3 regions of the Labrys sp. (in: a-proteobacteria) genome follow, and region 3 is predicted to be linked to each of the others. Evidence: riboswitches for the same ligand, from Rfam matches in the RefSeq annotation. Region 3 holds a riboswitch; each other region holds the start of a gene.

Region 1 (7,240 bases), on a different contig from region 3:
GCGACCTTGGCATATTCGGCCTGGACGGTCTCGACATAGCCTGGCTTGATCGTCGGCGAGAGCAGGCTGGAGACCACACCGACGGCTCGGCTCGCATCCGTCACATAGACGGCCTGGCCACGGTCATAGCGCGGATGCACCTTCACGGCGGTGTGGACGCGGCTGGTGGTGGCTCCCCCGATCAGCAAGGGAATGTCGAAGCCCTCGCGCTCCATCTCCGCGGCGACATGCACCATTTCATCGAGCGAGGGCGTGATCAGGCCGGAGAGGCCGATGATGTCGACCTTCTCCTGGCGCGCGACTTCGAGGATCTTGGCAGAAGGGACCATCACGCCGAGATCGATGATCTCGTAATTGTTGCAGGCGAGCACGACGCCGACGATGTTCTTGCCGATGTCGTGCACGTCGCCCTTCACGGTGGCCATCAGCACCTTGCCGGCGCTCTGGCGGACCTGCCCGCCATTGGCCGCCTTCTCCGCTTCCATATAGGGCAGCAGCACTGCCACGGCCTGCTTCATCACGCGGGCCGACTTGACCACCTGGGGCAGGAACATCTTGCCCGAGCCGAACAGGTCGCCCACCACGTTCATGCCGGCCATCAGCGGGCCTTCGATGACGTGCAGCGGGCGCTCTGCCGCCAGCCGGGCTTCCTCGGTGTCCTCGTTGATATAGTCGGTGATGCCGTTGACGAGGGCATGTTCGAGGCGCTTTTCCACCGACCAGCTCCGCCAGGCGAGATCCTGGACCTTGGCCTCCTTCGGGCCTGCGCCACGGAAGCGTTCGGCTAGCGCCAGCAGGCGCTCCGTCGCGTCGTCCAGGCGATTGAGCACCACGTCCTCGCAGGCCTCGCGCAACTCCGCATCGATGGATTCATAGACGGCAAGCTGGCCGGCATTGACGATGCCCATATCCATGCCGGCCTGGATGGCATGGTAGAGGAACACGGCGTGCATGGCTTCGCGCACGGGTTCGTTGCCGCGGAAGGAGAAGGAGAGATTGGAGACGCCGCCCGAAATATGGGCGTGGGGCAGGGTTTCCCTGATCTGCCGCGTCGCCTCGATGAAGGCGACACCATAGCCGTTATGCTCCTCGATGCCGGTGGCGACGGCGAAGATGTTGGGATCGAAGACGATGTCCTCGGGCGGGAAACCGGCTTCCTGCGTCAGCAGCTTGTAGGCCCTGGTGCAGATCTGGACCTTGCGTTCCAGCGTATCGGCCTGTCCCTGTTCGTCGAAGGCCATCACCACCACGGCCGCGCCATAGGCACGCACCAGGCGGGCGTGATGAAGGAAGGCTTCCTCGCCTTCCTTCATGGAGATCGAATTGACCAGTGGCTTGCCCTGGACGCATTTCAGGCCGGCCTCGATGATCGAGAATTTCGAGGAATCGATCATCACCGGCACGCGGGCGATGTCCGGTTCGGCCGCGATCAGGTTGAGGAATTCGACCATGGCCTTTTCGGAATCGATCAGGCCTTCGTCCATGTTGATGTCGATGACCTGGGCGCCATTGGCCACCTGGTCGCGGGCGATATCGAGGGCGGTGGCGTAGTCGCCGGCGGTGATGAGCTTGCGGAACTTGGCGGAGCCGGTGACGTTGGTGCGCTCGCCGACATTCACGAAGGGGATGGTGGTGTCGAGCGTGAAGGGTTCCAGGCCCGACAGCTTCATCCTGGGCTCAGCTTCGGGAATGGCGCGCGGCTTGTGGCGACCCACGGCCTCGGCAATGGCGCGGATATGCTCCGGCGTCGAGCCGCAGCAGCCGCCGACGATGTTGACCAGGCCGTCGCGGGCAAACCCCTCGATCTGCGCCGCCATCGCTTCCGGGCTCTCGTCATACTGGCCGAACTCGTTGGGCAGGCCGGCATTGGGATAGGCGCAGACGAAAGTTTCGGCGACGGTGGAGATCTCGTCGAGATGCGCCCGCATCGCATTGGCACCGAGCGCGCAGTTGAGGCCGATCGTGAAGGGGCGGGCATGCCGCACCGAATGCCAGAACGCCGTCGGCGTCTGCCCGCTGAGGGTACGGCCCGAGAGATCCGTGATGGTACCCGAGATCATCACGGGCAGGCGCACATCCTTTTCGCCGAACACTTCCTCGCAGGCGAAGATCGCCGCCTTGGCGTTGAGCGTGTCGAAAATGGTTTCGATCAGGATGATGTCGGCACCGCCGTCGATGAGGCCGCGGATCTGCTCGGCATAGGCGATGCGGAGATCGTCGAAGCTGATGGCGCGATAGCCGGGATTGTTGACGTCGGGCGAGATCGAGGCGGTGCGGTTGGTCGGGCCGAGCGCTCCGGCGACGAAGCGCCGGCGCCCGTCCTGCTGCTGCGCCTTGATCGCGGCACGGCGGGCAAGGCGCGCACCGTCGCGGTTGAGGTCGTAGACCGCCTCCTGCATGCCGTAATCGGCCTGGGCGATCGAGGTGGAGGAGAAGGTGTTCGTCTCCAATATGTCGGCCCCGGCCATGGCATAGGCGTAGTGGATCGCTTCGATCGCCGCAGGCTGGGTGAGGGTGAGGAGGTCGTTGTTGCCCTTGAGGTGGCAGTCACAGCCGACGAAGCGCTCGCCCCGGAAATGGTCCTCCTCGAAGCCGAGCCCCTGGATCTGCGTGCCCATGGCGCCATCGAGGATCAGGATGCGCTCCCGCGCGGCGGCGGTAAGGGCGGCAAGGATCTCCGCGCCCCGATCGGTCTGGGCAGGCGCGGCGAACAGGGCTTCGACCGGAGCGCTCATAACGAGCTCCTATAACGGAATTACGATATCAAGATATCCTTATATGATAGCGCCGAGAAAGGCGAGGTCAAGGTGAACTGTCCTGGAAGCGTCGGTTTTCTGTCTGGGATTGCGGGATGGATAGGAAGGTCAGACAGGAGTCCACGGCTCTGGTGCAGACAATGCTGGTGTCGTACCCGGTTAGAAAGACGGGCCTGTCATCCCCGGCGAGCGAAGCGAGGGAAGGGGATCCAGGGGCTGTGAGCGACATGCCTCGGCCCTGGATTCCCTTCCCACCGCCTGCGGCGGCGCCGGGAATGACAGCACCTCTTCTATCTAGCATAAAGCAAGCGCTATAATGTCCGGCATCATGCGGGAAACGCCTCGGCTGGGACCGTGGACGTCTCGTCCGCTTCTTCAGGCATCCACCCGCAAACGCCGCCGACCCCGTCGCCGGCCGGCATGATCGCGCACCTCGTCGAGCAGGCTGCTCAGATGCGGCAGCAGCGGATTGTCCGATGTCGAGGCCTCGTGCAGCAGGACTTTCAAATCGGCGGCTTCCCTGGCCAGGTCCGCGCCGTCTTCACGGCTGAGGATCCAGGCCAGCAGGAGGGTACGGGCCCGCTCCTCGGGCATGACGGGGCCATCAGCCCGTGTGGCCCGCAGGATGGAGTGCACGATGGCGGCGTCGACATCGACGGTGTTCTGCGCGGCGATCGTCATCTCAGGCCTCGATCTCGACGCGGCCGAGCGGCCTGGTGCAGCAAGCCAGCACCAGGCCGGCGGCGATTTCCTCCTCGCGAATGCCGCCCTGATGGGTCATCGCGGTCTCTCCCGACAGGCATTGCACCTTGCAGGTGCCGCAGAGCCCCATGGTGCAGCCGGTCGGAATGTTGAGGCCGGCGCCACGGGCGAGTTGGAGAATGGTGTCGCGGCTGGAGGCCGGCACCTCGATGCCGGATTTGGTGAAGGCCACGCTGGCTTCGCCGGCAAGGGCCTCGTCCGCACCGACTTCCTCCATTGGCGTTTCGGCTGGCTGAAAGCTCTCTTCATGATAGCGGCGCATGTCGTAGCCATTGGCTTCGAGCATGTCCTTGACCGCTGCCATGAAGGGTGCGGGGCCGCAGCAGAATACTTCGCGCTCGCGGAAATCCGGTGCGATCAGGCGTAGGGCCGGGGCGTTGAGCCGACCCTGGAAGCCGGTCCAGGCTTCATGGGCCTCGGTCTCTTCCACGATCCAGGCGAGGCGGAGGCGCTGCATGCGTCCGGCCATGCGTTCCAGTTCCTGGCGGAAGATGATCTCGCCCGGCCGGCGTGCGCAGTTGACGAAAGCGATATCGGTGGCGCCGCCGTGGTCTTCGGCAAAACGGGTCATCGACATCATCGGCGTGATGCCCGAGCCGGCCGAGATGAAGAGGTATTTTTCGGCCGGATGACGAGAGAAGCTGAACTGTCCGAGCGGGCCGTAGGCCTTCAAGCGCGTGCCGGGTTTGAGGTTATCAAGCATCCAGCGCGTGCCGATGCTGGAGGCCTGCGCCTTGGCGGTGACGCTGATCGAAAGCGGGCGGGAAGGGCTCGACGACAGCGTATAGGTGCGCAGCACCGGCCCGGCCTCGGCGGGGATCTCCAGCGTGATGAACTGGCCGGGCTCGTAGCGGAACCAGCCCTGTTCGGCGGCGCGGAAGGTGAAGGTCGCGACATCGCGGCCCTCATGGATGATCGAAACGCATTCGAGTGCCTGGCTCTGATCGTTCCAGGGCGGCGTTTCGTCGATATGCCTGAATTTCGCCAGGGCTGCGGAGGGCGTCGGCATGGTGTCTACCCCTGTATATATCGGTTTTGCTAACACCCTCCCCTGGAGCGGGAGGGGCGACGCGAAGCGTCGGGGTGGGGTGTTTTCGTCGGCTGCTGTGTTTCTCACCCCACCCCGGACTTCGTCCGACCCTCCCCCTCCAGGGGAGGGTGAAAGGGCCTCAGGCCACGCTGCGCAGGCGGACGCCGTCATTACCCAGCGCCGCTTCCATGGCGTTGCGATACCATTCGACGAACTGCATCACGCCGCCCTCGTGTTCGGGGGCGTAGGGGCCGGGTGTGTAGACGGGCGAGGAGACGCCGAGCTGGTTCTCCTCGACGATCTGGCGATCCTGGTCGTTGGTCATCTGCCAGACATGGGTGAGTTCATCGAGGTCGTAGTCGACCCCCTCGACCGCATCCTTGTGCACCAGCCATTTGGTGGTGACTTGGGTTTCCTTCGGCCCGATCGGGAGCACGCGGAAGCTGACGGCATGGTCGCCCAGCACGTGGTTCCAGGTGGTGGGATAGTGAAAGAGCAGGAGGGCGCCGATATTGCCTTCCTCGATCGTCGGGCTGAGGGGGCGCTGCACGGCCGGCTTGCCGGACATCGTATAGCTGGCGGCATTGCGCAGCAGCGGCATGCGCGCCATGCGGAACTGGCCGTCATCGGAAATGCTGAAGGTGCTGGGCAGGCCGGCTTCCTCGCAACGCCGCCAATGCTGGCCGATGAGCGGATCCTTGTCGGCGCCCTGCACGCCTGTCACCGTCGGGGCCTCGGGGAAGGTGCGGCAGAGCTCGGGATGATTGCCCGCGCAGTGGTAGCACTCGCGGTTGTTCTCCCAGACCAGCTTCCAATTGCCCTTCTCGACGATGGTGCTCTCGAAGGCCACCTTGGTGTTCTTCAGGCCATGCGGTGCCAGATAGGGCATGGCGCCGGCGCGGAAGGTCTCGAAATCGGGTGCCTCCTTGGCAAGGCAGATCCAGACATAGCCGGCCACGCTCTCGCAATGCACGGGCTTCAGCCCATATTGCGCGGCATCGAAGCCGGGTCCCATGTCGCGGGCGAACAACAGGCGGCCGTCGAGTTCGTAGGTCCACTGATGATAGGGGCAGACCAGCTTGGCGACGCTGCCGCTTGTCGCGGCGCAGAGCCGTGATCCCCGGTGCCGGCAGGAATTGTGAAAGGCGCGAATGGCACCGTCGCCGGAGCGCAGCACGATCACCGGATAATCGCCGACCTGGAGGGTGAAATAGCTGCCCGGCTTGCCGAGCTCGCAGTCATGGCCCGCGAACAGCCATTCGCGATACCAGATGTTCTCCATATCCAGCCGGAAGAATTCCGGGTCGGTGTAGAATTTGCCCTCGAGCGTCGTGCCCGGCTGATGGGTCCGGAGACGGCTCAGCATGTCCTGATGCGCAGTCATGTCAAAATCCCGCGTGACAACCAATGCGTTGACTTGACGGCGGGAGGGGAAAGCGGCCCGGCGGTCTGCGCCGGTGAAAAGGCACAGCCGAACCTCCTTCCGGAACGCCCACCGCGTCCGTCGGTTTTCATCGGGGCTGGTTTCCGGGCTCAGGAGCGGCCTTCCGGCCCGATCGCGACGCCTTCCCAGGTCTTCCCGACCCAGTGGCACCTGCCGCGATCTTCTCCTCTACCGTTGCGGGGGCAGCGCCGGATTTGGACCGGCTTCCCAATTCTCCGGGCCGCCTTGGGAGCGGACCGGCACCTCGAATGAGGATTAGAATACATCGAGTCGGCGCGCCGACTAGAGACGATGCGACGGATGATGGTGTGTTCAGGACATTGTTGTCGAGGGCTTGGAGAGGCAGGTCGGGAAGGGGACACCGAATGTCCATCATCCCCCGCGCGGCGGGGAACGACAAAGCAACCAATCACGCTCTTTTCGAGGTATTTGCGCGGTGCTTAAGCGCGAATGAAATTATTCTCGGTAGCGCTGCCCCTCACCTTACCTCTCCCCGTAAGAACGGGGCGAGGAGACTCCGGCGTCGAGTTTAATGCCGAAAACCCGTCATCTCGCCCACCGGCAGAGCGAGATGAGAGTTTTGAAGACTATTCGCTACGCGTGCGCCCCCTCGCCCCGTTCTTACGGGGAGAGGTAAGGTGAGGGGCAGCGCGCGCCCGACGACAAGGGAATGCAATTCCTGCCCAATGGCCTGCTCCTTGAATGCCCGCCATCAATCCCAGCTCAGCGCACCGCCGTTCTGATATTCGATGACGCGCGTCTCGAAGAAGTTCTTCTCCTTCTTCAGGTCCATCGCCTCGCTCATCCAGGGGAAGGGGTTCTCGACATCAGGAAATACCGGCATGAGGCCGAGCTGGGCGCAGCGCCTGTTGGCGATGAAACGCATATATTGTTCGCACGACACCGCGTTGAGGCCGAGAAAGCCGCGCGGCATGGTATCCCGGCCATAGGCGGCTTCCAGCTCGGCGGCCTCGCGGATCATCCGCTGCAGATCGGCCTGGAAGGTCAGCGTCCACAGATGCGGGTTCTCATGTCTGATCTGGTTGATCACGTCGATGCCGAAATTGAGATGGATGCTCTCGTCGCGCAGGATGTATTGATACTGCTCGGCGATCCCCACCATCTTGTTGCGCCGGCCGAGCGAGAGGATCTGGGCAAAGCCGGTATAGAACCACATGCCCTCGAAGATCACATAGAAGGCGACGAGGTCGCGCAGGAAGGCCTGGTCGGCATCCGGCGTGCCGGTCT
Region 2 (7,240 bases), on a different contig from region 3:
ATTTTCGCGGCATCCTCGCCACGTTCCTGGCCGATCTCGAAAGGGCGGACCAGACCCTGGCTGAAGTCGGCGATGTCGAGGCCAAGCTGACGGTCGATCTCTCCGTCACCCATTTCGACTGGAACGGCGACGGCACCATCGACGAACGCGACCATATCGGCGCAGCGATCTCGGGCCTCGACGATGCCGGCAAGCCCAAACCCTTCATCGTCGCCTTCGACACGGCCGACGCCAAATGGCTGCGCGGCTATTGCAACTTCCTGATGGCCCTGACCAAGACCCTCTTGTCACACGACATGTCGCGCAGCTGGGACGCCGGCTTCGGCAGCCTGTTTCCGCGCGCCGTCAGCGGCCTTGCCAAGGCCAATGGCGTCGATGGTGACGACGGACTGGGCATGACCCTGTTCGGCACCAGCAAGCGCGATACCGATGCCATCGCCGACCTGATCAGCCTGGTGCACACCATAGACTGGCCGGTGGCCGACAAGGCGATGTGGCTGGAAGTGCGCGGCCATTTCAAGACGGTGATCCGGCTCAATCGTGAGACCTGGGGACTGATCGCCAAGGAAACCGACGACGACCACGAATGGCTTCCCGGCCCACGGCAGAAGAGCGGCGTGCTCCCCTCCCTCGAAGTGACGCAGGAGCGCATCGACTCGTGGCTCGCGCTGCTCGGGCAGGTCGACGAGGTGCTGGACGGCAAGCTTTTGATGCCGCATTGGCGCTTTGCCAAGGGCATCAATCTCGCCAGGGTGTTCGAGCAGCCCGGCAACTTCGACCTGGTGCTGTGGATCACCGGCCCGGGGGCCCTGCCCTACCTCGACAATGGCAAGGTGATGGACGCCGAGGCCTGGGGACAGGCCACGCGCATCTTCGGCGGCGACGTCGCGAGCTACGCCTTCTATTTCAATTGAGCGAGCGCCCGGCTGCGGCATCCGGCGCGAGCAGGTGCCGCTTCAGGCGAACGATCGCCTCGCGCTGCAAATCGCTGGCCTCACCATAGGCATTGGCGACCTCGGTCAGCATGTCGATGAGCTGCTGGCGCTCGGGCAAAGACAGGCGGGCGCGGAAAAGCGGCACCAATTCCTCGGCAACCGGCGTGAACACCCGGCCGCGATCCGTCAATTGCAAGGCCTGCTCATAGATACGCTCGCGGTCGCCGATCCCGAGCGGGTCGCTCATCAGGGCGAGGATGGTGTCCCGTTCGGCCCGGGTCAGCAACCCATTGGTGCGGACGAGCTGGATCATCAGGACGACGGCAGCGAGCCTGGGATCATCGATGGCCTTGAGCGAGACACGCTCCAGCGCCTGAGGCCGGACCGTGTCGGCACCCCGGTCGAGCGGGAGGGGAACCACCTTCGGGACGGCCTCGAGCCGGCGTGCTGCCGCCGGCTTGCGGGCCTTGCCGCGCAACAGCCAGAACAGGCCGACGACGGCGGCCACGAACGCTCCGATCAGGATCGCCCTCGGCCCCTCCAGCAGGACCAGGCTGGTGATCAGCAGAGCAATGATCCAGATCGCATTCTTACGCAGGAAATCCATCGCCCGTATCATCCGATCGGGACGGCGCATATCTGCGCCGGCCACCCCAAAGCATTTTGTGCTTTGCTCTATGAAGCTGCATCTCCCATAGCGGCCCGCATGGCGGCGAGCAAGGGATGGCCGGGCTGCCGGCCGTCCCAGCCGTCGAAGCTCAGCACAGCCTCCGGCGGCAGGCGCTGGCGCCAGCCCTTCACCTCCAGTTCGGGCCGGGCATAGGCTTCGTGCACATAGCCCAGGCACAGATAGGCGACCGGCACCACCCGCGCGGGAATGCCCAGCGCCTCACGCAGGCGCGCCGGATCGACGATACTGACCCAGCCGACCCCGACCCCCTCGGCCCGTGCAGCCAGCCAGATATTCTGCACCGCGCAGACGGTGGAATAGCGGTCCATCGCCATGTCATGGGTGCGGCCAAGCACCACCGGGCCGGCGCGGTCGGGATCGCAGGTGATGCACAGATTGACCGGGGCATCGATGATGCCTTCCAGCTTCAGCGCGCGATATTGCGCCTGCTTTTCAGGCGGGAACATTGCCACGGCCTCGGCATTGGCTTCCTCGAACAGAGCCTGCACCTTGCGCCGGGTTTCGGGGCAGCGCAGCACGAGAAAACTCCAGGGCTGCATGAAGCCGACCGAGGGCGCGTGATGCCCGGCCGTGAGGATGCGGGCGAGGACATCATCCGGCACAGGCTGCGGGCTGAACTGGCTGCGAACGTCCCGCCGGGTGAAGATAGCGCGATAGACGGCTTCACGTTCGGCCGGCGAAAACGGCCCCGAGGGCGCGAGCGCCTCGTTGGATGGGTCCATCGTCATTCCCCTTGCGATGGCAATCGCCGCGCCGTCCGCGCACGCCGATCTATCGCCTCCGGCCGGTCTTCTGACTCGGGATCCACCCATCCGGACGCCTTCCCCGCAGAACGAGTGGCCTGAAACCTGCCCGGATAGTCCCCCTTACAGCGTTGGGCACGTCGCGGCTTCAAACCGCGTTCCCGATTCTCCCGCAAGCGGGCACCGAAGGTCTTGCGGGTGTAGCATGGCAGGTGCCGGCTGCCCAGCCGTTTGGGGCGCCGATGCCGAGCTGCCAGCGGCGAAGTGGACAGGGTGCAGGCTTGTGGCCTAGAATCGTCGGCTAGGCTTTCGGGCAATGACGCATCCTGGCAATCGCGAAATGAACAAAATCGATCTCAAACGGCGCGCCGGCGATCAGCCCGATCCCCTGGAACAGGCCAATCCCGTGCGGCTCGGCACCCGCCTTCGCCTGGCCCGGCAGACAAGGGGGCTGACGCTAAAGGCCCTGGCCACGGCCGCGGACTGCTCGGAAAGCCTGTTGTCCAAGATCGAGAACGGCAAGGCTTCCCCTTCCCTGCCCATGCTGCATCGCCTCGTCGAGGTGCTCGGCACCAATATCGGCTGGATGTTCGAGGAATCGGATAGCGAAGAGGGCATCGTCTTTCGCGCCGGCACGCGCCCGCTGATCTCGCTGGACCCGCTCCGGCGCGGCGAAGGCATTTCGCTGGAACGGGTGATCCCCTATTCGCCCGGCCACCTTCTCCAGTGCAACATCCACCATATCGAGGCCGGCGGCGAGAGCGCCGGGCCGATCCAGCACCAGGGCGAGGAAGTCGGCTATGTGCTGGCCGGAACCGTGGAGCTGATGGTCGGCGAGCGCACCTTCAAGCTCTCCGCCGGCGATACCTTCGTGTTCAAGTCGGAACTGCCGCACTGGTATCGCAACACCGGAACCGAGCGCGCCAGCATCTTCTGGGTCAACACGCCCGCCACCTTCTGAGGCTTTACGCCGTCGGCGTTTCAAGAATCCCCGAAACCGCCATTCAAGTAACTTGACATGAATTCAAGTCTCTTGAATGATGCGGATGTCAGAACTGAGAATGAGCCCGGCACGGGCCATCCATGAAGGGAATTGAAATGCGGCTTTCAAAATATCTCGCCGGCTGCGCGGCGGCGGCAGCCCTGGCGCTGTCCCTCGGATCGGTGTCCGCTTCGGCCGACACTTTCGCCCTGGTCACCATCAACCAGCAGGCCCTGTTCTTCAACCAGATCAACGAAGGCGCTGAAGCCGCCGCCAAGGCGGCCGGCGCCAAGCTCGTCATCTTCAACGCCAACAATGTTCCAAGCGCCCAGAACGACGCGATCGAGAACTACATCACCCAGAAGGTCGACGGCATCATCCTGATCGCCATCGACGTCAATGGCGTGAAGCCCGCCATCACCGCCGCCAAGAAGGCCGGCATCCCCGTCATCGCCATCGATGCCCAGATTCCCGACGGCGACAATGTCTCCTTCGTCGGCGTCGACAATCTCAAGGCGGGCGAGGACATCGGCAAGTTCTATGCCGACTACGTCAAGGCCAAGCTGAATGGCACCGCCAAGATCGGCGTGGTCGGCGCCCTCAATTCCTATATCCAGAACCAGCGGCTGGACGGCTTCAAGAAGGCGGTGACGGCGAGCGGCCTCAAGGTCACCTTCCTCGACACCGTCGACGGCCAGAACGTGCAGGACGTGGCGCTGAGTGCCGCCGAGAACCTGATGACGGCCAACCCCGACATGACCACGCTCTACGCCACCGGCGAGCCCGCCCTGCTCGGCACCGTCTCCGCCGTGACCAGCCAGGGGCGCACCGACGGCGTCAAGGTCTTCGGCTGGGACCTGACCAAGCAGGCCATCGAAGGCATCGACCAGGGCTGGGTGACCGGCGTGATCCAGCAGGACCCGGCCGGTGAAGGCAAGGCTGCGGTGGAAGCCCTGACCAAGCTCAAGAAGGGCGAGAAGATCGAGCCGATCATCAACGTTCCCGTGACGATCGTCACCAAGGAGAACGTCGACAAGTTCCGGGGCATGTTCAAGTAACGGGCCGACGGCGATTTCCTGATTAAGGTCGCGCTGCCCCTCACCTTACCTCTCCCCGTAAGAACGGGGCGAGGGGACTTCGATCGCGCATTTCATACCGAAAAGATCTCATCTCGCCCAACCGTTGGGCGAGATGACAGGGCTCAAGAATCGATCACAACGCTTGCGCGCCCTCGCCCCGTTCTTACGGGGAGAGGTAAGGTGAGGGGCAGCACGAGCTTTCGAGATTTGTGAAGTCTCATTTCCGAAGCCTCGGGACGGACTTTTCATTGCCAGGCGGAACCATGATGGACAGTGGCGAACCCTACCGCGTCAAGATGACCGGTATCTCCAAGCGATACAACACGATCCAGACCCTGGACGACGTATCGCTGATGCTCAGGCCCGGCGAGGTGCTGGGACTGGTCGGCGACAACGGTGCCGGCAAATCGACCCTGAGCAAGGTGCTCTCGGGCGCCGTGATCCCCGATTCCGGCACGATCGAGATCGACGGCAAGGTGCAGTCCTTCGCCTCCCCCGCCGATGCCCGCGCCGCGCGGGTGGAGATGGTCTATCAGGACCTGTCGCTGTGCGACAGCGTCGACGTTGCCGGCAATCTCTTCCTCGGCCGCGAGCCCCGGCACCGCATCCTCGGCGTGCCCTTCCTCGACCAGCGCCGCATGCATGGGGAGGCCCGTGACATGCTCGACAAGCTCGGCATCGTCATCGCCGATACCAGGCTGAAGGTCGAGAACCTCTCCGGCGGCCAGCGCCAGTCGATCGCCATCGGCCGCGCGGCTTCCTTCAACCCCTCCGTGCTGATCATGGACGAGCCTACGGCCGCCTTGGCCGTCGCCGAAGTCGAGGCGGTGCTCGACCTGATCCGCACCGTCAGCGCCCGCGGCGTCAGCGTGATCCTGATCACCCACCGCCTGCAGGACCTCTTCCTCGTCTGCGACCGCATCCAGGTGATGTATGAGGGCCGCAACGTCGCCGAGCGCCGGATCGAGGACACCAATATCGAGGAGGTGGTCAACCTCATCGTCGGCCGCAAATTCAACGCCCGCTCCGCCGGAGCCCCCAAGGACAACGCCTCCAAGGACAACGGAGCTCGCGCATGACGGCCTCATCCACCACGCCCGCCCATCGCCCGCGCGTCCACAAGGCCCGCTGGCGCGACAAGGCGATGGCGAACGGCAGCATCATCTCGATCGCGCTGTTCTTCATTTTCGTCTGCCTGGTCTTCTCGATCTGGACCGAGGCCTTCCTCACCGCCCCCAACCTCCTCAACATCGTGCGCCAGTCGGCACCGCTGCTGATCGTGGCGGCCGCGATGACCTTCGTGATCACCACGGGCGGCATCGACCTTTCGGTCGGCTCGGTTCTGGCGCTCGCCGCGACCCTGTCGGCGGCCTCCCTGCAGGCCGGCATTCCCTGGCCCCTCGTCATCGTGCTGATGCTGGCGATGGGCGGCGTGATCGGCGCCATACAGGGCTTCTTCATCGCCTATGAGCGCATCCCCGCCTTCATCGTCACGCTGGCCGGCCTGTCGGTGATCCGCGGCCTCGCACTCCTGATCACCGCAGGCTATTCGATCCCGGTCGAGGCGCAGAGTCCCTTCACCGCGATCGGCCGGGCCTGGTTCCTCGGCATGCCCGTGCCGGCCCTGATCGCCCTAGTGGTGCTGGTCATCGCCTTCCTCGTCTTCAACCGGACGCCCTTCGGCCGCTATGTCACCGGCGTCGGCGCCAATGCCGAGGCCGTCAGGCGCGCCGGCATCAACACCCGCTTCGTGGTGCTGTGTGTCTACATCCTCTCCAGCATGGCGGCATCCGCCGCCGGCGTCATCCTGGCGGCGCGCCTCGGCTCCGGCTCCTCCAATGCCGGCCAGGGTTTCGAGCTCGACGTCATCGCCGCCGTGGTGCTGGGCGGCACCAGCCTGTTCGGCGGGCGCGGCACCGTTGTCGGCACGGTGCTGGGGGCGCTGACGGTGGCGGTGATCGCCAACGGCCTGGTGCTGGCGCATATGTCGCCCTTCCTGACACCCATCGTCACCGGTTCGATCATCCTGATCGCCATCTGGCTCAATTTCCGCCTGTTCAAGGGCGCCATGAGAAGCCATTGAGCATGGAGCCACTGAGCATGGATCACCTGTTCCAGCCCCGTCCCGCCGAACGCAAGCCGATCGGCATCCGATCCGGCACCGCCATGACCGTGCTCGGCCCCGTGCCGGTGGACGATCTCGGCATCACCCTGATGCACGAGCACATCCTGCTCGACGGCGCCCGCACCTGGAAATGCCCGTGCCACCCGGACGAGCAGGCGATCGCCGAGCAGGCGGTGAATATCGAGATCATCGGCGAATTGCGGATGAACCCTTATATGAACCGCGACAATGTCTCGCTCGACGACAGCGACCTCGCTCTGTCCGAGCTCAAGCGCTTCCAGGCGCTCGGCGGCCATACGGTGATCGAGGCCACCAATATCGGCATCGGCCGGGCGCCCGAGAAGCTGGCACGCATCTCCCGCGCCTCCGGCATGAAGATCATCATGGGCACCGGCTTCTATCTGGAGCCGACCCATCCAGACTGGCTGAAGGCAATGAGTGTCGAGGAGGTGACGCAGTTCATCGTCAACGATGTCGGCGGCGGACAAGAACAGCCTGAGATCATGGCGGGGATCATCGGCGAAGTCGGCGTCAGCAAGGACTTCACCGCCGAGGAGGAAAAGTCGCTGCGCGCCTCGGCGCGCGCGGCCGGGATTACCGGCCTGCCGCTCTCCATCCATCTGCCCGGCTGGGAGCGCCTCGGCCACCGCGTGCTCGACATCGTCGAGGCCGAGGGCGCCGATCT
Region 3 (7,240 bases):
ATTGACGCCGAGCTTGCGGGCATAGACCGGATCAAGCGCATGTTCGGCGTCGATGAACGCGCAGACACCGCCCCTCTTCTGGGCCTCGGCGACGCTATGCAGCGCCAGCGTGGTCTTGCCCGAGGATTCCGGCCCGTAGATCTCGATGACCCGGCCCTTGGGCAGGCCGCCGACACCGAGCGCGATGTCGAGACCAAGAGAACCGGTGGAGATCGCCTCCACCTCCATCGTCTTGGTACCCTTGCCGAGCCGCATGATCGAGCCCTTGCCGAAGGAGCGTTCGATCTGTGATAGGGCGGCGTCGAGCGCCTTCGTCTTGTCCATGGAGCTTCCTTCGACCAAGCGCAGCTGCGTCTGACTCATATGCCCGTTTCCCTATCAAGCACGAACGGATTCGTCATCCGGACCAATCAATTTCCAACACCGGGCTGCAATCTTGTCGCAATTCGAAGCCCCGTGGCGCTATGTACCCATTTTGTTCTCGTTAACGCAAGTTCTATTTTTGTTCTCAAATTTCTTATTTAACAAAGGCTGATCACCGGGCGGCTTGCGATAAATCATCATACCATTGCACCGATCAGGCTTGCGCCCCAAGGCCCTCCCCGTCCAAACTCCTCGCCGCCAGGATGCGCCGGCAACCCGATCGGCAAATGCGGGACAGGAAACGGGACGATTGCAATGACGAATGCGCAGGAAAGCGTCGGCTTCATCGGAGTCGGCTATATGGGCCATGGCATGGCCAAGAACATCGTGGAGAAGGGCTATGCGTTGACGGTGATGGGGCATCGCAACAGAGCGCCGGTGGAGGATCTCGTGGCGCGCGGCGCAAAGGAAGCCAAGAACCCGCGCGAGATCGGCGCCGCTTCCAGCATCGTCTTTCTGTGCGTCACCGGCTCGCGGCAGGTCGAAGCACTGATACGGGGTCCCGACGGGCTCAAGGCCGGCCTGAAGCCGGGCTCCGTCGTCGTCGACTGCTCGACTTCCGATCCGAACTCGACCCTGGCGCTCGCTGCCGAACTCGCCGAAGCCGGCATCGACTATGCCGATGCCCCGCTCGGCCGCACGCCGAAGGAGGCCTGGGAAGGCACGCTCGACACCATGGTCGGCGCCAGCGACGCCCTGTTCGAGCGCCTCAAGCCGGTGATATCGACCTGGGCCGGACGCATCGTGCATATCGGCGGCACGGGCGACGGCCATCGCATGAAGCTGCTCAACAACTTCGTGTCGCTGGGCTATGCCGCCCTCTATGCGGAGGCCCTCGCCTTGTCGCAGAAGGTCGGTATCACGCCCAAGCGCTTCGACAGCGTCATTCGCGGCGGGCGCATGGATTGCGGCTTCTACCAGACCTTCTCGCGCTGGGTGCTGGAGGGCGACGAGAATGCGCATAAATTCACCATCGCCAATGCCTTCAAGGACCTGACCTATCTGGAGGCGATGGCGGACGCCGCCGGCTTGGTCAATCCGATCGGCAATGCGGTGAAGAACTCGTTCGGGGTGGCGATGGCCGCCGGCGGCACCGAGCGCTACGTGCCGATGCTCACCGACTATATCGGCCGCCTGAACGGCACCGATCTCGTCCCGGCCAACCAGAACTGACCGGACACCAGATGCGAAACGCCGCGCTCCTTCGTGAGCGCGGCGTCATGTTTCCACCTGTATAAACCAGGTCAGAAGGTACGGCGTAAGCGCACGCCGGCACCGACGGCGTCAACCGTCTTGCTGTTCAGCCCTTCCGGGTCCTTGTTCTGGTACCAGACTTCGGCGCCGGCGATGAAGCCCTTGACCACGGTGTAGTTCACCTGACCGCCAACGACATAGTAGTTGAAATTGTCGGTGATATTGGACGCGATGCGCGGTGCGTCGAAGTGCAGATAGCCGCCGAACAGGATGGCCTGCAGGTTCTTGGTCACGTTGAGACCGGCCTCGCCCTGCACGGCAAAGCCCTTGGCGCTATCGAGATCATGGATCGCGCCGTTGGTTATGTAGGCGTCCGTGCCTCCAAAGCCCAGGGTGGACGAGCCGTTCGGCTGGGAACCACCGACGCCGAGATATTTCACCGCTCCGTCCGCGTAACTCGCTTCGGCTGCGATGTAGGCGCCCTCGAGAACCGGTAGGTTGACGTTGCCGCCAACACCGATCGAATAGCCATATTTCGTACTGTAGCCGGCCGTTGCGCTGCGATTCTGATGAAGGGCGCCCATCACCTGGAAACGGCCCCACCCGTTCTTGTTGTCGTCATAGCCGATGACGCCGACGATATCGGGCATCTGGGCACCGCCCACGCCACCCGCAACCGTGACGCCGTTGACCACGACATTGTTGCCGTAGACCGAGGCATTGGCACGATGATCGCGGCCGTCTTCGATCGACAGGGTGGCGTAGGCCTTGTCGAACTGCGCCGTATAGCTGATCAGGTTGCGTCGGCCCTGCTCGCCGAAATAGGGCGCGAAGAACTCGGCCTGATAATTGGGGTCGTAGAAGGCATAGGGCGACCAGGCATAACCGGCCGTCAAGCCGCCGAACTGCAGATAGGCCTGGCGTACCTGGAAGGTGTCATGCGTAGCCGCACCCGCGTTCGACTCGGCCTGGAGTTCGAAGAAGGAGCGCAGCATGCCCCAATCGGTCTGGGTGCGCGCATCGAAGCGGATGCGGGCATTGGTCCGGAACTGCGTCTGGCTGATGTTGCGCTTGCCCGTGGCATTGCTGGGCGCTTGCGCGAACCAATAGTCGGCGCGGATCTGGCCGCTGATCTTCAGGCAGGTATCGGTACCCGGAATATAGAAGAAGCCCGGACCAAACGCCGTACATACCTTCACATATTCGACAGCCTCGCCCTTGCTCATCGGCAAGTCCGCGGCAGAAGCCGCAACAATGCTAAGAAATCCGGCGCCGGCACCGAGTAAAATTGCACGAATAGACATGGAAATACCCCGATCTCATAAGTCGACCCTTTCAAAAGGGCCTCTCTCTTCGGCAAGCCGGCAAAGCAATATTGGGCATACCGAAGAGGCGCGGTCGTTGTGCACCGCGATATCGAAGCTTTCCTCCCAGGCGAGACATTACACAATGTTAAGGTGAGTCACCGTTCTGACACAAAAGGGCTTTGTCCATGACAGTTGCGAATTCGCAACAGCACGCAAGACGTGCATGAAAAAGGCCCCTCCCTTTTCAGGAAGAGGCCTCGCCGAAAAAGTGGGGATGAGCGAACTCAACCGAGGTTGAGTTCCTTGAAGAAGTCGTTGCCCTTGTCGTCGATGACGATGAAGGCCGGGAAGTCCTCGACCTCGATGCGCCAGACCGCCTCCATGCCGAGTTCGGGATATTCGAGCACCTCGACCTTCTTGATGCAGTCCTGGGCGAGGCGCGCGGCCGGGCCGCCGATCGAGCCGAGATAGAAGCCGCCATGCTTGGCGCAGGCCTCGCGGACCTGGGCGGAGCGGTTGCCCTTGGCCAGCATCACCATCGAGCCGCCAGCCGCCTGGAACTGGTCGACATAGCTATCCATCCGGCCCGCCGTGGTGGGGCCGAAGGAGCCGGAGGCATAGCCGGCCGGCGTCTTGGCCGGGCCGGCGTAATAGACCGGGTGGTTCTTGAGGTAGTCGGGCAGCCCTCCCCCCGCTTCCAGCCGTTCGCGCAGCTTGGAATGGGCGAGGTCACGGGCCACGATGATGGGCCCCGTCAGCGACACACGCGTCTTCACCGGATGGCGCGACAGGGTCTCCAGGATATTGGACATCGGCTGGTTGAGATCGATCTTCACCACCGCTCCGCCGAGCTTGCTCTCGTCGATCTCGGGCAGGAAGCGCGCCGGATTGTGCTCGAGTTCCTCCAGGAAGACGCCGTCCCGGGTGATCTTACCCATGGCCTGGCGGTCGGCCGAGCAGGAAACCCCAAGGCCGATCGGCAAGCTGGCGCCGTGGCGAGGCAGGCGGATGACGCGGACGTCGTGGCAGAAATACTTGCCGCCGAACTGGGCGCCGACGCCGAGCGACTGGGTGAGCTTATGCACTTCCTTCTCGAGCTCGAGGTCGCGGAAGGCATGGCCGAGTTCGGAGCCCTCGGTGGGCAGGCTGTCGAGATAGCGCGCCGAGGCCAGCTTCACCGCCTTCAGCGTGAGTTCGGCGGAGGTGCCGCCGATCACCACGGCCAGATGATAGGGCGGGCAGGCCGCGGTGCCGAGCGTGAGGATCTTTTCCTTCAGGAAGGCGATCAGGCGGTCCTTGGACAGGATCGAGGGCGTGGCCTGGTAGAGGAAGGTCTTGTTGGCCGAGCCGCCGCCCTTGGCGACGAAGAGGAACTTGTAGGCCTCCTCCCCTTCCGCGGAAATGTCGATCTGCGCCGGCAGATTGGTCTTGGTGTTCTTCTCCTCGAACATCGACAGCGGCGCCAGCTGCGAATAGCGCAGGTTCTTCTTCTCATAGGCGTCGCGGATGCCTTGGGCGATGGCGCCCTCGTCCTCACCGTCAGTCCAGACCTTGCGGCCCTTCTTGGCCATCACGATCGCCGTGCCGGTATCCTGGCACATGGGCAGCACGCCGCCGGCGGCGATATTGGCATTCTTGAGGAGGTCATAGGCGACGAAGCGGTCATTGTCGGTCGCCTCGGGGTCTTCGAGGATGTTGCGCAATTGCTGGAGATGACCGGGGCGCAGCAGGTGATTGATGTCCATGAAGGCCTGCTCGGCCAAGAGCCTGAGCGCCTCGCCATCGACCTGCAGGATCTCGCTGCCGCCGAGCTTCTCGACCCGCACGCCCTCGCTGGTCAGCTTGCGATAGGGTGTCTCGTCCGCTCCCAGGGGAAACAGCGGCACATGGGGATAGCGTGAATTGGAAGCGGAATCGGCAGGCATGGAGAGGATCTCCGGATCAGAACGGGCCAAGGCGGTGCCGGGGCGCCGCCGGTTTGGCCCTGATGTAGTCGCTTTTCGCGCCGCTGCCTACGATCAATTGGAATCGTTCCATGCTGATGGCACCCTGGCCATTCGTGCTTGGCCCAACGAAGCACTCAGGCGGGCACTACCATGGACACCCGGCTTGTGGTTGCGATTGAAGCCGGCGAGGGCCGCCGCCAGGTCGCGATCCAGGGACACTCCATGAACGGATGACATCCCCACATAAACATGTCTTTATATCTCCCTTGACTTCCGAGACACCTTGTCGTTTGCTGTCGTGGTCGAGGTTCTTCCATTCTCGCAATGGAAGCTAAGAGGGAAGCCGGTGCGATGCCGGCGCTGCCCCCGCAACTGTAGACGGCGAGAGCTTGCCTCATCATGCCACTGCCTGCTTCACGCGGGTGGGAAGGCTGGCAGGTTCGGTGAGCCGTGAGCCAGGAGACCTGCCCCGACGAACGTAAACGTCCTCGGGCGGGGTGTCCCGGTGGTTGCATGACAGAGCCGGTGTCCCTGGCCGCGTCAGGCGCTCCCGTACGGCCTTTGCCCCCAGTTCTCATGGGGTCTGCCGATGTTCAAGCTTCAAACTGCCATCATGCGTTACGATGCCGTCGATCCGGCTGTCCGACGACGAATGTGTTGCGGCGTGCCCTGACCGCACGCCGCTCCTCCGCCTCGACCCATTCACTCATCGCGAACCGGGACCGCCAGAGGTCACCGGCCGGAGACACGCATGTCCATTCCCATTTCGACGCTCGGCACGCCACGCATCGGCCCACGCCGCGAACTCAAGACGGCCCTGGAGGCCTTCTGGGCCGGAAAGCAGGACGAAACCGCCCTGCTCTCGACGGCAGCCCAGCTGCGCGCCAGCAACTGGGCCCGGCAGAGCCTCCTCGGCGTCACCCATATCCCCTCCAACGACTTTTCGCTCTACGACCAGGTTCTCGACATGAGTGCGACGGCCGGCGTCATTCCCCGCCACTATGGCTGGGAAGGCGGCCCCGTTCCGCTTTCGACCTATTTCGCCATGGCGCGCGGCAGCCAGGGCCGTAACGATCGCGGCCATGACGATCGCGACCATGCGGGCTGCAGCCACGGCGGCCATGGCGGCGGTGTCCCCGCCCTCGAGATGACCAAATGGTTCGACACCAACTATCACTACATGGTCCCCGAATTCCGTCGCGGCCAGGCCTTCGAACTGGCCTCGGCCAAGCCCATCGACGAATTCAGGGAGGCCGCAGCGCTCGGCTTCCATACCCATCCCGTGCTGATCGGGCCGGTGACCTATCTGCTGCTCGGCAAGAGCAAGGATACGGATCTCGATCCTCTCGCCCTTTTGCCAGGGCTCCTGCCCGTCTATGCCGAGATCCTGCGCAGGCTTGCCGCTGAGGGCGCGGACTGGGTGCAGTTCGACGAGCCCTGCCTGGTACTCGATCTCGACGAAAGGACGCGAAAGGCGCTGCGCCACGCCTATGACGTTCTCACCGGCGCCGTCTCCGATCTGAAGATCATGATCGCGACCTATTTCGGCGGCCTCGGCGACAATCTCGAACTGGCACTCGGCCTGCCCAGCGCAGGCCTGCATCTCGATCTCGTCAGGGCGCCCGCGCAGTTGCGACAGGCGGTCGAACGGGCACCGGCGGACAAGGTGCTGTCGCTGGGCGTGATCGACGGGCGCAATGTCTGGCGGAGCGACCTGACCGCCCTGCTGGATCGCATCGAGCCGGAGGTCGCGGCCCTCGGCACCCACCGCGTCGTCCTCGCCCCGAGCTGTTCCCTGCTCCACGTTCCCTACGATATCGAGGCCGAGAGCGCGTTCGATCCCGAACTCCGCAGCTGGCTGGCCTTCGCCGTCCAGAAGATCGGCGAGCTGAAAACCTTGTCGACAGCCCTGGTCGACGGGCGGCGGGCCGTCGCTGATGAGCTCGCCCAATCGGACGCAACAGCTGCGGCCCGCCGCGTATCCGCCCGTATACACGATACTGGCGTCGCCGCCCGAATGGCCGAGCTCACACCGGCCATGGGCGAGCGGCAACATCCCTATCCGCTGCGTCGCCGGGCCCAGGAGTGGCTCGGTCTGCCGCCCTTCCCCACCACGACCATCGGCTCCTTCCCGCAGACCGGCGCCGTGCGCAAAGCGCGCGCCGACCATGCCAAGGGCCTGATCGGCGATGCCGATTATTACGACTTCCTGCGCGAGGAGACCAGGCAGGCAATCGCCTGGCAGGAGAAGATCGGCCTCGACGTGCTGGTGCATGGCGAATTCGAACGCAACGACATGGTGCAGTATTTCGGCGAGCAACTGGCCGGCTACGCCTTCACCAAGCATGGCTGGGTCCAGAGCTATGGCTC

What was found. Region 3 has a riboswitch for cobalamin ahead of metE (5-methyltetrahydropteroyltriglutamate--homocysteine S-methyltransferase). Riboswitches for the same ligand answer to the same signal wherever they lie in the genome.
Region 1: it holds a riboswitch for cobalamin, as region 3 does, so the genes downstream of both, QM672_RS27410 (aromatic ring-hydroxylating oxygenase subunit alpha) here and metE (5-methyltetrahydropteroyltriglutamate--homocysteine S-methyltransferase) in region 3, are expected to answer to the same signal.
Region 2: it holds a riboswitch for cobalamin, as region 3 does, so the genes downstream of both, bluB (5,6-dimethylbenzimidazole synthase) here and metE (5-methyltetrahydropteroyltriglutamate--homocysteine S-methyltransferase) in region 3, are expected to answer to the same signal.

What each region holds. Positions count from the first base shown of each region.
Region 1 covers NZ_JASGFM010000043.1:50,919-58,158, forward strand. The annotation lists gene metH (methionine synthase) at 1-2,735, opposite strand, end outside; gene QM672_RS27400 (hypothetical protein) at 3,132-3,437, opposite strand; gene QM672_RS27405 (2Fe-2S iron-sulfur cluster-binding protein) at 3,439-4,527, opposite strand; gene QM672_RS27410 (aromatic ring-hydroxylating oxygenase subunit alpha) at 4,688-5,932, opposite strand; cobalamin riboswitch at 6,049-6,254, opposite strand; partial or broken gene QM672_RS27415 (ribonucleotide-diphosphate reductase subunit beta) at 6,705-7,240, opposite strand.
Region 2 covers NZ_JASGFM010000001.1:279,253-286,492, reverse strand. The annotation lists gene QM672_RS01395 (hypothetical protein) at 1-914, shown strand, start outside; gene QM672_RS01390 (TerB family tellurite resistance protein) at 907-1,542, opposite strand; gene bluB (5,6-dimethylbenzimidazole synthase) at 1,611-2,348, opposite strand; cobalamin riboswitch at 2,391-2,572, opposite strand; gene QM672_RS01380 (cupin domain-containing protein) at 2,710-3,330, shown strand; gene QM672_RS01375 (substrate-binding domain-containing protein) at 3,468-4,409, shown strand; gene QM672_RS01370 (ATP-binding cassette domain-containing protein) at 4,694-5,509, shown strand; gene QM672_RS01365 (ABC transporter permease) at 5,506-6,513, shown strand; gene QM672_RS01360 (phosphotriesterase) at 6,531-7,240, shown strand, end outside.
Region 3 covers NZ_JASGFM010000061.1:2,658-9,897, reverse strand. The annotation lists gene recA (recombinase RecA) at 1-363, opposite strand, end outside; gene QM672_RS30705 (NAD(P)-dependent oxidoreductase) at 679-1,596, shown strand; gene QM672_RS30700 (porin) at 1,668-2,843, opposite strand; gene QM672_RS30695 (fumarate hydratase) at 3,209-4,849, opposite strand; cobalamin riboswitch at 5,159-5,357, shown strand; gene metE (5-methyltetrahydropteroyltriglutamate--homocysteine S-methyltransferase) at 5,622-7,240, shown strand, end outside.